3 regions of the Pantoea sp. RCC30.1 genome follow, and region 1 is predicted to be linked to each of the others. Evidence: predicted binding sites of a transcription regulator. Region 1 holds the regulator's gene; each other region holds the start of a gene.
What was found. Region 1 encodes PhoB, which activates phosphate uptake and scavenging genes when phosphate is short. Its sites were predicted from a motif close to CTGTCATAAAACTGNCNNAT; they were not measured.

Region 1 (4,228 bases):
GCGCGCCAGGCTTCGCCTTTGATCTCAAACTCTACTTCAGCCAGACATTCGGCACAGTCGCGCGTCATCAGCGCATTCTGGCTCTGGGAAATCGCGCCCAGGCGCGGCGTCTGGTGATAGAGCGCCAGGCAGATCGCGTCCAGCAGCGTGGTTTTACCCGCCCCGGTTGCCCCGGTTATGGCGAACAGGCCGTTGCTGGCAAAGGGTTCGGCGCGGAAGTCGATGAACCATTCACCGCGCAGAGCATTGAGGTTTTTAAAACGTAGGGTGAGGATCTTCATTGGGGCTCTTCCATGGCGGCCAGCGTCTGGCGGAACAGGGTGGTCATCTCGTCGATTTGCGCCGGCTGCAGCTCTTCATCCAGCGCCAGGCGGCGGGCAAAGACCTCCTCCACCTTCAGCTCACTCAGGGTTTCATTGTCGAGCCGCGCCAGGCTCTGCTGCCGTTGTTCACGGCTGCGGCGCAGCAGCAATACCTCGACCGGCAGCGTGGCGGTCAGGGTTTCGACCTGACGTTGCAGATCGCTGAGGTACTCCTGCGTGGTGACTTCGATGTCGAGCCAGGTGGGCTTCTCCTGCTCTGCCGTACTGAAGGCGTTTAACTGCTCCGCAATCTGCGCCAGCGATCCTTTCAGTACCTGCATTGGCTGCGCCTGCGGCACGACCAGCGGCGTGACCGATTTCAGGCCGCTGGCCGCCAGTTCCAGCAGGAAGACGCTCTTTTCAGTCCCCAGCTCATCAAAGCTCAGTGGAATCGGCGAGCCGCTGTAGCGGATATGCTCGCTGCCCGCGACGCGCTGGGCGCGGTGAATATGGCCCAGCGCAATGTAATCAGCCGCCGGAAAGGCGCTAGCCGGGAAGGCATCCAGCGTGCCGATATAGATGTCACGCACCGAATCGCTCTGGCTGACGCCGACGGTGGTGAGGTGGCCGGTGGCGATGATCGGCAGCGCATAACCCAGCGCCTGGGCAGCGGCGAAACGCTGCTGATAGTGATGGGCGATCGCCTCCAGCAGCAAGGTCTGTTTGTCACGTCCCGACTGACCCGCCCGGCTGCGCAGGATATCGCGCGGCCGCAGATAGGGTATGGCACACATCAGCGCCCCCGGTTCGCCCTGACGGGTGTTGAGCAGCAGCACATCCGCCTGCTCCTGCGGCGTGGCGATCACCCGGGTGTTGAGACAGGCGAGCAGCTCGCGCGACTCATTCAGCGTCGCCACGGAATCGTGGTTGCCCGCCAGCACAATCAGCTGACAGCCGGTGGGCTGCAGCGCCACCACAAATCGGTTAAACATCTCGCGGGCGTAGCTGGGCGGCGTGCCGGTATCAAACAGATCGCCTGCAATAATCAACGCATCCACCTGATGTTGTTCAATCTGGATCAACAGCCAGTCGAGAAACGCCTGATGTTCGGCTGCCCGACTTTTGTTGTAAAAGAACTGCCCCAGATGCCAGTCCGCAGTATGAATGATGCGCATGATGAGTCCCTGCCGTTGTGATTCGCCCGGCGATTATACTGGCTCTGCAGCCAAAGCAAAAAATTGTCGCTGCGCTGTCATAAATGATTACCAACGGCGTTACAGGCAGGTTATGTTTTTCATAAAAGTGTCACAAATCTGACGCATAATGGCGCCGCGAATCTCAGTGACAGCCGTCATAATCAGCAGGAGTAATAATGGCTAAGCGCATTTTGGTTGTGGAGGATGAAGCCCCCATCCGTGAAATGTTGTGTTTTGTTCTGGAGCAGAACGACTATCAGCCAATCGAGGCGGAAGATTATGACAGCGCCGTTGGCAAGCTGATTGAACCCTGGCCCGATCTGATTTTACTGGACTGGATGTTACCCGGTGGCAGCGGTATTCAGTTTATCAAGCATCTGAAACGTGAGGCGATGACGCGCGATATTCCGGTGATGATGCTCACCGCGCGTGGCGAAGAGGAAGATCGGGTGCGCGGCCTGGAAGTGGGCGCCGATGATTACATTACCAAACCGTTTTCACCCAAAGAGCTGATGGCGCGAATTAAAGCGGTGATGCGCCGTATTTCACCGATGGCGGTGGAAGAGGTGATTGAGATGCAGGGACTGAGTCTGGATCCCTCTTCACATCGCGTGATGTCCGAAACCACGCCGCTGGAGATGGGCCCCACCGAATATAAGCTGCTGCACTTCTTTATGACTCACCCGGAACGCGTTTACAGCCGCGAACAGCTGCTGAACCACGTCTGGGGCACCAATGTGTATGTGGAAGATCGCACTGTCGATGTTCACATTCGCCGTTTACGTAAAGCGCTGGAAGTCTCCGGCCACGATCGCATGGTACAAACCGTCCGTGGAACAGGCTATCGTTTCTCTGCCCGCTATTAAACGGAGCCTTTACCGTGCTGGAACGCCTCTCCTGGAAGAGATTACTGACAGAACTGCTGCTGGCCTGTCTGCCTGCGGCGCTGCTGGGCCTGCTGTTTGGCGGCTTGCCCTGGTGGCTGCTGCTGAGCGTGGTCATGGTGCTGTTATGGCATTTCCACAATCTGATGCGATTGTCGCACTGGCTGTGGCTCGACCGCACAATGACGCCACCGGCCGGGCGTGCCAGCTGGGAACCGCTGTTTTATGGCCTTTACCAGATGCAACTGCGCAACCGGCGGCGGCGACGTGAACTTGGTAATCTGATTAAGCGTTTCCGCAGCGGTGCCGAGTCGCTGCCGGATGCGGTGATCCTGACCACGGAAGAGGGCACCATTTTCTGGTGTAACGGCCTGGCGCAGCAGCACCTGGGGCTGCGCTGGCCGGAAGATAATGGCCAGAACATCCTCAATCTGCTGCGTTATCCGGAGTTCTCCCGCTATCTTCGCCAGCGCGATTTCGACAAGCCGCTGACGCTGGTGCTGAACAACAAACTTCATATGGAATTCCGCGTCATGCCCTACAGCGAGGGGCAGTGGCTGCTGGTAGCGCGTGATGTGACGCAGATGCATCAGCTGGAAGGGGCGCGCCGCAACTTCTTTGCCAACGTCAGCCATGAATTACGCACGCCGCTCACGGTGCTGCAGGGCTATCTGGAGATGATGAACGACTCGGTGATGAGCGAGCCTTCGCGCAGTAAAGCGCTGCACACCATGTCGGAGCAGACGCGCCGCATGGACAGCCTGGTCAAACAACTGCTGACGCTGTCGCGTATTGAAGCCGCGCCGGCGATCGATCTGAAAGAGAAGGTCGATGTGCCGGTGATGCTGAAGCTGCTGCAGCATGAGGCGGCGACGCTGAGTGGTGGTCGTCACGATATCCATTTCCATACCGATCCCCATCTGAAAGTGTTCGGCAACGATGAACAGCTGCGCAGCGCTATCTCCAATCTGGTTTACAACGCGGTCAATCATACGCCGGACGGTACGCGGATTGATATCAGCTGGCTGCGCGGCAAACAGGGCGCCACCTTCCGGGTGTGCGACAACGGGCCGGGTATCGCCTCAGAACATATTCCACGCCTGACCGAGCGTTTCTACCGGGTTGATAAAGCACGTTCGCGCGCCACTGGCGGCAGCGGGCTGGGGCTGGCGATTGTGAAACATGCTCTGAGCCACCATAACGCGCGACTCGATATCACCAGCGTGCCGAATAAAGAGACCTGTTTTACCTTTACACTGCCCGCGAGGTTGATTGTCAGCAGCGTGATGCAGGAGAATGCCGTTCATTAATCGCTGCCGGATCTCCCTGATGCGCCTCCTTCTTTTGTTGATCGTTACTCTGCTGCCGGGCCTGGCACTGGCCCAGCCCGTTACGCTATCCGGCAATCTCAGCAGCGTCGGATCCGATACGCTCGGCTATCTGATGACCCTGTGGGGTGAAGATTTCAGTCGCCAGGCGCCGGGCGTCAATGTGCAGGTTCAGGCCTCCGGTTCTTCTACCGCGCCGACTGCGCTGGCGGCGGGCGCCGCACAGCTCGGGCCGATGAGCCGCCCGATGCAGGCCGATGAGCGCCAGGCTTTTGAGGCGCGCTACGGTTATCTGCCTCTGGCGGTGCCGGTAGCGATGGATGCGCTGGTAGTGGTGGTGAATCAGCGTAACCCGCTGCAGCAGATTGAACCGCGTCAGCTCGACGCCATCTTCTCCGTTACCCGCCTGTGTGGTGCACACAGCGTGCCGCTGCGCTGGGGCGATCTCGGTTTAACCGGCGCGCAGTGGAACCAACGACCCATTCAGCGCTATGGTCGTAACTCTGCCTCCGGCACCT
Region 2 (4,228 bases), on a different contig from region 1:
TATGCACGGTGTTGATTAGCTGACGGGCTGAGGACATCAGCTTGCTCCAGAAATCCTGATGATGACCACATACCACCAGGTCAACGTCATATTTCTTGATCGCATCAACCAGAACCTGGCCGAGGTCACCACTGCCGCTCAGCGTTTCACTGATCGGATAGCCCGCCGCATCTGACAACCCTTTCAATGCCGCATGCGTCTCTTCAGAGATGCGCTTCTGCATATCCCCTAAGTTGACATCAATCAGGCCGGTATAGAGGTCTGAGTAATTCACATCAACGTGAATCAGGGAAATTCTGGCATCGTACGGACGAGCCAGCGAGACGGCCTTATCCACCAGTAACTGGCTTTCGGGAGAAAGGTCTACTGCAATCAGGATATGTTTATAAGCCATGATAAAACTCCTTTCACGAGATTAAGGATGGCATCCAGTGTTCCTGCCGCGTCACAGCTTAGCGAAATCCCTTGCGCGAGCGGGCGATGAGCGCCACCAAAGTGTCTACCTGCATTGCAGGTGATGATGTTGTTATGGGATGAGTATAGCCTTCTCTCACTGCAAATGCTGCCGTTGCCGCCTGGCTTATGAATAAGATCAAGGCTATGCCAAATTTACTCGCGCTGAACGAAAATCATCGTTGGAAAAAATGTTAAGAATTCTCCTACACTGAAAAAAGGCGGTCCGGTTCGCAGCCGCTCAGGGGGTCGAAAAACTTTCGCAGTCCGGTGATTCAATGGCTGGTTTTTTCTGCAGGCGGGCTCAGTGTCAGACACGGGGTCTGTTGCTGCGATTCCAGTCAGGAGGGGAGAATATGATCAGCACTATTGCGCTTTTTTGGGCTCTTTGTGTGGTGTGTATCGTGAATATGGCGCGCTATTTTTCGTCTCTGCGCGCGCTGCTGGCGGTATTAAGGGGTTGTGATCCGCTGCTGTATCAGTATGTGGATGGGGCGGGGTTTTTCACCTCTCACGGTCAGCCGAGCAAGCAGGTTCGACTGGTCACCTATATCTGGGCAAAACGCTATCTTGATCATCATGACGATGAGTTTATCCGGCGCTGCGAGCGGGTACGGGGGCAGTTTGTGCTGACCAGTGCGCTGTGTGGACTGGTGGTCATCAGCCTGGTGGCGCTGGCGATCTGGCATTAAAAAAGGGCGACTTGCGTCGCCCTTTTTTTAGCTGGCATCACACCAGTTTTAAGGCAATCCAGTAGAGCGAACCTGAAAGGAGAATACAGACCGGCAGGGTGAAGATCCACGCCATGGCAATATTCTTGATGGTCCGGCTCTGCAATCCGCCACCGTCGACCAGCATAGTACCGGCCACCGATGAAGAGAGGATATGCGTGGTGGAGACGGGCATGCCGGTATAGCTGGCAACCCCAATCGACAGCGCGGCAGTCACCTGTGCTGACATTCCCTGCGCATAAGTCATGCCTTTTTTACCAATCTTCTCACCAATAGTGGTGGCAACACGACGCCAGCCAATCATGGTGCCGATGCCCAGCGCCAGCGCGACGGCCACAATAATCCAGATTGGCGCATACTCAATGGTGCCAAGCAGGTCGCTTTTCAGCTTATTGAGGAAGCGTTTGTCATCTGGCGTGGTTTCCTGCAGACGAGCCGCTTTATCGGCGGTATCTGAGATACACAGCAGCAGGCGACGCATCTGACCGCGCTGATCAACCGTCAGCTGATCGTAGCTCTGCAGATTATTCAGCAATACCTGAGCACGCTGTACCGCCTGCAATGCGCGCGCGCTGTCACAGTGGAACTCCTGCGAGCTGGTTGCTGGCACTTCTTCCGGCGTAGGCAACTTAGGCGGTGCCATCTGGATGATGTGCGTCAGTGCGGCGTTATGCTGCTGGTAATACTGCTCCAGGTGATTGACCGCATCGCGGGTGCGCGTGATGTCATAACCGGAGGCATTCATATTCACCACGAAACCTGCCGGAGCCACACCAATCAGGACCAGCATGATCAGGCCAATGCCTTTCTGACCGTCATTCGCACCGTGCGAATAGCTCACGCCAATTGCCGAAACAATCAGGGCGATACGCGTCCAGAACGGCGGCTTTTTCTTGCCGTCGATCTTCTCGCGGTCAGCAGGCGTCATATGAATACGCGCACGCTTTTTGGTATTGCTCCAGTAGCGACGCAGAATAAAGATTAAGCCGCCCGCCATCACCAGGCCGACAATTGGCGACAGGATCAGAGAAAGGAAGATGTTCAGAACTTTCGGGATATTGAGCGCATCAACCACCGAGGTTCCGCTCATCAGGGCGTTGGTCAGACCGATACCGATAATAGCGCCGATCAGCGTATGGGAGCTGGAGGCCGGCAGACCGAGATACCAGGTGCCGAGGTTCCAGATAATCGCCGCCAGCAGCATAGAAAACACCATGGCGAGACCGTGAGCCGATCCAACATTTAACAACAGATCGGTGGGAAGCATATGAACAATAGCGTAAGCGACACTCAATCCACCGAGCAGCACGCCAAGGAAATTGAATACACCCGCCATCACCACAGCAAGCTGGGCACGCATGGCACGCGTATAAATGACCGTCGCAACTGCGTTGGCCGTGTCGTGGAAACCGTTGATCGCTTCGTAAAACAATACAAACAGCAGGGCAAGAACCAATAACAGGCTAGTACTGAGGTCTAGACCAGCAAACAGATGTAGCATAAACGTTACGCCATTTTTGGAGGACATGAACGCGGCGCATTATCCGCGACAACGTGCTGTATGGGAAAGGAAAATATAGCGCTAATTTAACCTTTCTTCGTAAGGGTTAAGGGTAACTCAACGAAAAAGGGTTAGATATTAGACAGATACAATATGACACATTTGCGGCAATTTTTTGACGCTGGCGTCTGGGTGAGCAGAACACTACAATCTGCGCCTTTCCAGTAAAGTGAGTGAGTCGTAGTGGAACAGTTTGACGTTATCATCATTGGTGCCGGAGCAGCAGGGCTGTTCTGCGCCGCCCAGGCCGGACAGCGGGGGCGCCGCGTGTTACTGCTGGATAACGGCAAAAAGCCAGGACGCAAGATTCTGATGTCTGGCGGGGGCCGCTGCAACTTCACCAATCTCTACACTGAACCGGCGGCGTATCTGTCGCACAATCCTCACTTCTGTAAATCGGCGCTGGCGCGTTATACCCAGTGGGATTTTATCGATCTGGTTAATCGCCACGGTATCGCCTGGCATGAGAAAACCCTGGGCCAGCTCTTCTGTGACGACTCAGCGCAGCAGATTGTCGATCTGCTGTTGGCCGAATGTGACAAAGGCAATGTCACCCTGCAATTGCGCAGTGAAGTGCTCAGCGTAGAGCGCCATGACGGCGGTTATACCCTGCAACTCAACGGCAGCACGGTTCAGGCGGAAAAGCTGGTTATCGCCAGTGGCGGTCTGTCGATGCCAGGCCTGGGTGCTTCGCCGTTTGGCTACAAAATTGCGGAACAGTTCGGGCTGAGCGTCTTTCCGACGCGGGCGGCGCTGGTGCCCTTTACCCTGCACAAGCCGCTGCTGGAGCAGTTGCAGACGCTGTCAGGCGTCGCGCTGGAAACCACGATCGATGCGCAGGATGGTACCCGCTTCAAAGAGGCGATGCTCTTTACTCACCGCGGTCTGTCGGGGCCGGCGGTATTGCAGATTTCCAGCTACTGGCTGCCGGGTGAGTTCGTCACCATCGATCTCTCACCCGCCACGCCAATTGAAAACTTTCTGACGGCGCAGCGTGAAGCACATCCGAATCTAAGCCTGAAAAACAGCCTGGCGAAAATCCTGCCGAAGCGTCTGGTGGAAGTCCTGCAGGCGCTGAAGGTGGTGCCGGATATCACCCTGAAGCAGCTCAACAGCAAACAGCAAACCGAGCTGGTGCAGACGCTGCACGCCTGGCGCATCCAGCCAAACGGCACCGAGGGATATCGTACTGCGGAAGTGACGCTGGGCGGCGTGGATACGACACAGCTCTCCTCAAAAACCATGGAGGCGCGCGCGGTGCCGGGCCTTTACTTTATTGGTGAAGTGGCCGATGTCACCGGCTGGCTGGGGGGATATAACTTCCAGTGGGCGTGGAGTTCTGCCTGGGCTTGCGCCCAGGCGTTGTAACGCACGTTTACCAGCGCTGATGCACGTGAGGCGCGATCTTCTCCTGATAGATCTGCTTCAGCGCCGCCATCGTATCTGCAGAGAGCGCATCGGCATCGCTGGCGCGGGCATTGGC
Region 3 (4,228 bases), on a different contig from region 1:
CCACTGACGTTATTTATCCGACCGGTTTAAACCGGCAGAACCAGATACCCGAGGTTTTCATGTATCACATCGTTGCATCCGATCTGGATGGCACGCTGCTTTCCCCCGAACATCGTCTGACCCCTTTTGCGCGTGAAACGCTGCAGCAGCTGGTTGCGAAGGATATTCACTTCGTTTTTGCCACCGGCCGTCATCATATCGATGTCGGACAGATGCGCGACAGCCTGGCGATTCCGGCCTATATGATCACTTCAAACGGCGCACGCGTGCACAACGCAGAGGGCGAACTGGTGTTCAGTCATAATCTGGATGAGGATATCGCCAGCGATCTGTTTGGCCTGCAATATCATCACAGCAATATTCTGACGCACGTTTACCGCGACGATGAGTGGTTTGTCAGCCGTTCAAGCCCGGCTGAACAGGACTATTTCCGCGAGTCGGTCTTCAACTATCAGGTCTATGAGCCGGGCCTGCTGCCAACCGATAACATCAGCAAGGTCTTCTTCACCTGCGAAGATCCCGAGCATCTGATCCCGATGGAGCAGGCGATTGAAGCACGCTGGGGCGATCGGGTTAACGTCAGTTTCTCGCTGCCGACCTGTCTGGAAGTGATGGCGGGCGGCGTGTCGAAAGGGCATGCGCTGGAGGCGGTCGCGAAGACGCTGGGCCACACGCTGAAAAGCTGTATCGCCTTTGGCGACGGCATGAATGACGTGGAGATGCTGAGCATGGCGGGTAAGGGCTATATCATGCAGAACGCCCATCAGCGGTTGAAAGATACGCTGCCAGAGCTGGATGTGATTGGTTCGAATGCCGATGATGCGGTACCGCAAACGCTGCACACGCTCTATCTGGCTTAAGACTTCAGCATGTAAAAGGGCCGGTTATCCGGCCCTTTTTTTATTGCCGTCAGGCGAGGGTCTTTTTGTGTTTGTGTTCGCTGACCATAGTCAGTAACAGCAGGATAACCGCCAGCACACAGCCAGCAATCATCACCATGAAGCCGCCGTCCCAGCCGAAATAATCGACGGTGTAACCGACAATGGCGCTGGCCGCCACCGATCCTCCGAGGTAGCCGAAGAGGCCCGTGAAGCCCGCCGCCGTTCCCGCCGCTTTTTTCGGTGCCAGTTCCAGCGCGTGCAGACCAATCAGCATCACCGGGCCATAGATCAGGAAGCCAATCACGATCATGCAGGCCATGTCGACGCCAGGATTGCCCGCCGGGTTGAGCCAGTAAATCACGGTCGCAATGGTCACCAGCGTCATAAAGAACACCCCGGTCGCACCGCGATTACCGCGGAACACTTTGTCCGACATCCAGCCACACAGCAGCGTTCCCGGAATCCCCGCATATTCATACAGGAAGTAGGCCCACGACGATTTATCCAGCGTGAAGTGTTTGACCTCTCTGAGATAAGTTGGCGACCAGTCGAGGATGCCGTAACGCAACAGATAAACAAACACGTTAGCCAGCGCGATGTACCACAACAGTTTGTTCGGCAACACATACTTCATGAAGATCTGTTTTGCCGTCAGCTCCTCTTCGTGGCTGGCATCGTAATCGGGTGGATAGTCATTTTTATACTCTTCAATCGGCGGCAGACCGCAGGATTGTGGTGTATCGCGCATCAGCGCAAAGGCCAGAATCGCAATGGCAATAGCACCAAACGCGGGCATGTAGAGTGCCGCTTTCCAGTCGTTGAACCACGCCATGCCGAGCAGGAACAGCAGAGGCGGAATACCACCGCCCACGTTATGCGCACAGTTCCAGACCGAAACGATCCTGCCGCGTTCCTTCTGCGACCACCAGTGAACCATAGTGCGACCACAAGGTGGCCAGCCCATGCCCTGGAACCAGCCGCAGACAAACAGCAGCACAAACATCACCATGATACTGGAGGTCGCCCAGGGAACGAATCCCATGATCAGCATCACTGCTGCAGCCAGAATCAGGCCGGCCGGTAAGAAGACGCGTGGATTAGAGCGGTCGGAAACCGAGCCCATGATGAATTTTGAAAAGCCGTAGGCAATGGAGATGCCGGACAGCGCAAAACCGAGATCGCCACGTGAAAAACCCTGCTCCACCAGATAAGGCATAGCGAGTGCGAAGTTTTTTCTGACCAGATAGTAGGCGGCGTAACCAAAGAAGATCCCGATGAAAATTTGCCAGCGCAGACGACGGTAGAGCGGATCAACGTGATCCTCCGCCACCTGCGGCTGACGTGGTGCAGGTTTAAAAATGCTCAGCATCAGTGAGGCCCTCCAGGGCACATTATGGTTTTTAATTCCCAGCAGGTTGGGGCAGGAAAAGAGCAGAATAAAATGGACGCACAATGTTCCATTTCGCGCAAAGAATAGTGTTAGTTGCGCAACGTTACTGTGATGAATGACACATTTGTTACACTTTTATTACAGTTTAGAGCGGAAGTGATCATGTGATGGATCATTTCGCGCATTTTATCTGGCTGAAAGATCTTTCTGCAGACAGTTGTGTTAGTAGGCGAAAGTCCTTTTCCGATGGATATTCTGATCGCCTGTTTTGTAATCAAATGTCAACCAGATTTCACAGCCTGATTGCCGCACATTGTTTACACTGACGGCCTGTTAATTTCGGGGTTGTCGCCGTGTTTTTATTGATTATTACCACCATCCTGTGGGCCTTCTCGTTCAGTCTGATTGGCGAATATCTTGCCGGGCAGGTGGACAGCTGGTTTTCTGTATTGATGCGACTGGCGCTGGCTGCGCTGGTATTTTTACCTTTCCTGCGCTGGCGTGGCCATCGCCCTTCAACGCTGTTGCTTTACATGCTGGTTGGGATGCTCCAGCTGGGGGTGATGTATCTGCTGAGTTTTGAAGCCTATCTTTATCTTAGCGTGTCGGAATTCCTGCTGTTTACGGTGATGACGCCGCTCTATGTGACGCTGATTTACGATCTGATCAGCCGTCGTCCACTGCGCATCGGCTATATCTTCAGTGCGCTGCTGGCGGTGGCAGGCGCGGCCATTATTCGCTATGACAAAGTCAGCGATCATTTCTGGTTTGGTCTGCTGTTAGTGCAACTCGCAAACATCTGCTTTGCGGCGGGAATGGTGGGTTATAAGCGTCTGCAGGAGACCCGACCCATGCCGCAGCATACGGCCTTCTCCTGGTTCTATCTGGGGGCGGTGTTAATTGCGGTGATCGCCTGGTGTGCCTGGGGCAATCCGCAGAAGTTGCCGACTACTTCATTGCAGTGGGGCATTCTGGTCTGGCTGGGCGTCGCCGCTTCCGGTCTTGGCTATTTTATGTGGAATTACGGTGCTACGCAGGTCGATGCCGGTACGCTGGGCATTATGAATAACATGCACGTCCCTGCCGGGCTGCTGGTGAACCTTGCTATCTGGCAGGAGAAGCCGCACTGGCCGAGTTTTATTGCGGGCGCGCTGGTGATCCTCGCCTCGCTGTGGGTGCATAAGCGGTGGGTGGTGGGGCGCGGTGACTAATGATCAGGTGTCAGGCTATCAATAGCGGCTGTTGCATGAGTGCGGCCTTCAGGGCTGGCGCGTCCGATCGCGAAGGAATCTCACCTCCCTGTGGTGGATGTCGTGCGTTCCACTCGGGAAAGTGGGTCAGCTCCGCAAAGACGGCGTAAATACGTCCCTGTAGCCTCGGCCGTCGCATCCCTGCGACGGACGCTTTACTCCGTGACCCGCGTTCCCTCCTTCGTGTCAGCCAGGCGCTGCCATTTTAAAAGCCATGTAGAAGCTTGAGGGAAGAGGTGGCGCAACTGAGGAGCAAAGCGTCCGAGCCAGGGATGGCGAGGCCGTGCTGCATGGATGCAGGCTTTCTTTGCGATCAGATGCGCCACTTCTGACCACGCAGGTATCCGAAGCGATCAGCAACAGACGTTAAGCAGGCTTTTCACTCTTAGGACGCTGAATCATCGCCAGCCCTTTCAGGAAGTTGCGCAGAATCTGGTCGCCACACTCGCGATAGTTCTTATGATCAGGCTTGCGAAAAATCGCGCCAATTTCGGCCTGCGAAACGGTAAAATTCACGCGCTTCAGGACATCAGGGATGTCGGTGGTTTTCAGATCAAAAGCGATGCGCAGCTTTCTCATGAAGATGTTGTTAGTCATCTTGCGCTCAATCGATGGCGCAGGTGCATCTTCGCTTTTGCCGCGACGGTAAAAGATCAGGCCATTCAGGAAATAACCCATCAGCACATCGGGGCAGGGACGGAACGCGG

Region 2: pitA (inorganic phosphate transporter PitA) is a predicted target of PhoB. The motif match lies at 2,837-2,856, and genes of this name have one in related genera.
Region 3: glpT (glycerol-3-phosphate transporter) is a predicted target of PhoB. The motif match lies at 2,396-2,415, and genes of this name have one in related genera.

What each region holds. Positions count from the first base shown of each region.
Region 1 is NZ_JBXUHX010000007.1:47,869-52,096, reverse strand. Features, by position in the region: gene AC2LB6_RS08480 (AAA family ATPase) at 1-281, opposite strand, end outside; gene sbcD (exonuclease subunit SbcD) at 278-1,477, opposite strand; gene phoB (phosphate response regulator transcription factor PhoB) at 1,675-2,364, shown strand; gene phoR (phosphate regulon sensor histidine kinase PhoR) at 2,379-3,692, shown strand; gene AC2LB6_RS08460 (PstS family phosphate ABC transporter substrate-binding protein) at 3,712-4,228, shown strand, end outside.
Region 2 is NZ_JBXUHX010000004.1:55,756-59,983, forward strand. Features, by position in the region: gene uspA (universal stress protein UspA) at 1-394, opposite strand, end outside; gene uspB (universal stress protein UspB) at 810-1,145, shown strand; gene pitA (inorganic phosphate transporter PitA) at 1,183-2,685, opposite strand; gene AC2LB6_RS05465 (BaiN/RdsA family NAD(P)/FAD-dependent oxidoreductase) at 2,929-4,113, shown strand; gene AC2LB6_RS05470 (aldo/keto reductase) at 4,121-4,228, opposite strand, start outside.
Region 3 is NZ_JBXUHX010000003.1:24,951-29,178, reverse strand. Features, by position in the region: gene pldB (lysophospholipase L2) at 1-7, shown strand, start outside; gene yigL (sugar/pyridoxal phosphate phosphatase YigL) at 60-860, shown strand; gene glpT (glycerol-3-phosphate transporter) at 910-2,250, opposite strand; gene AC2LB6_RS04220 (carboxylate/amino acid/amine transporter) at 2,625-3,482, shown strand; gene AC2LB6_RS04215 (YehS family protein) at 3,888-4,228, opposite strand, start outside.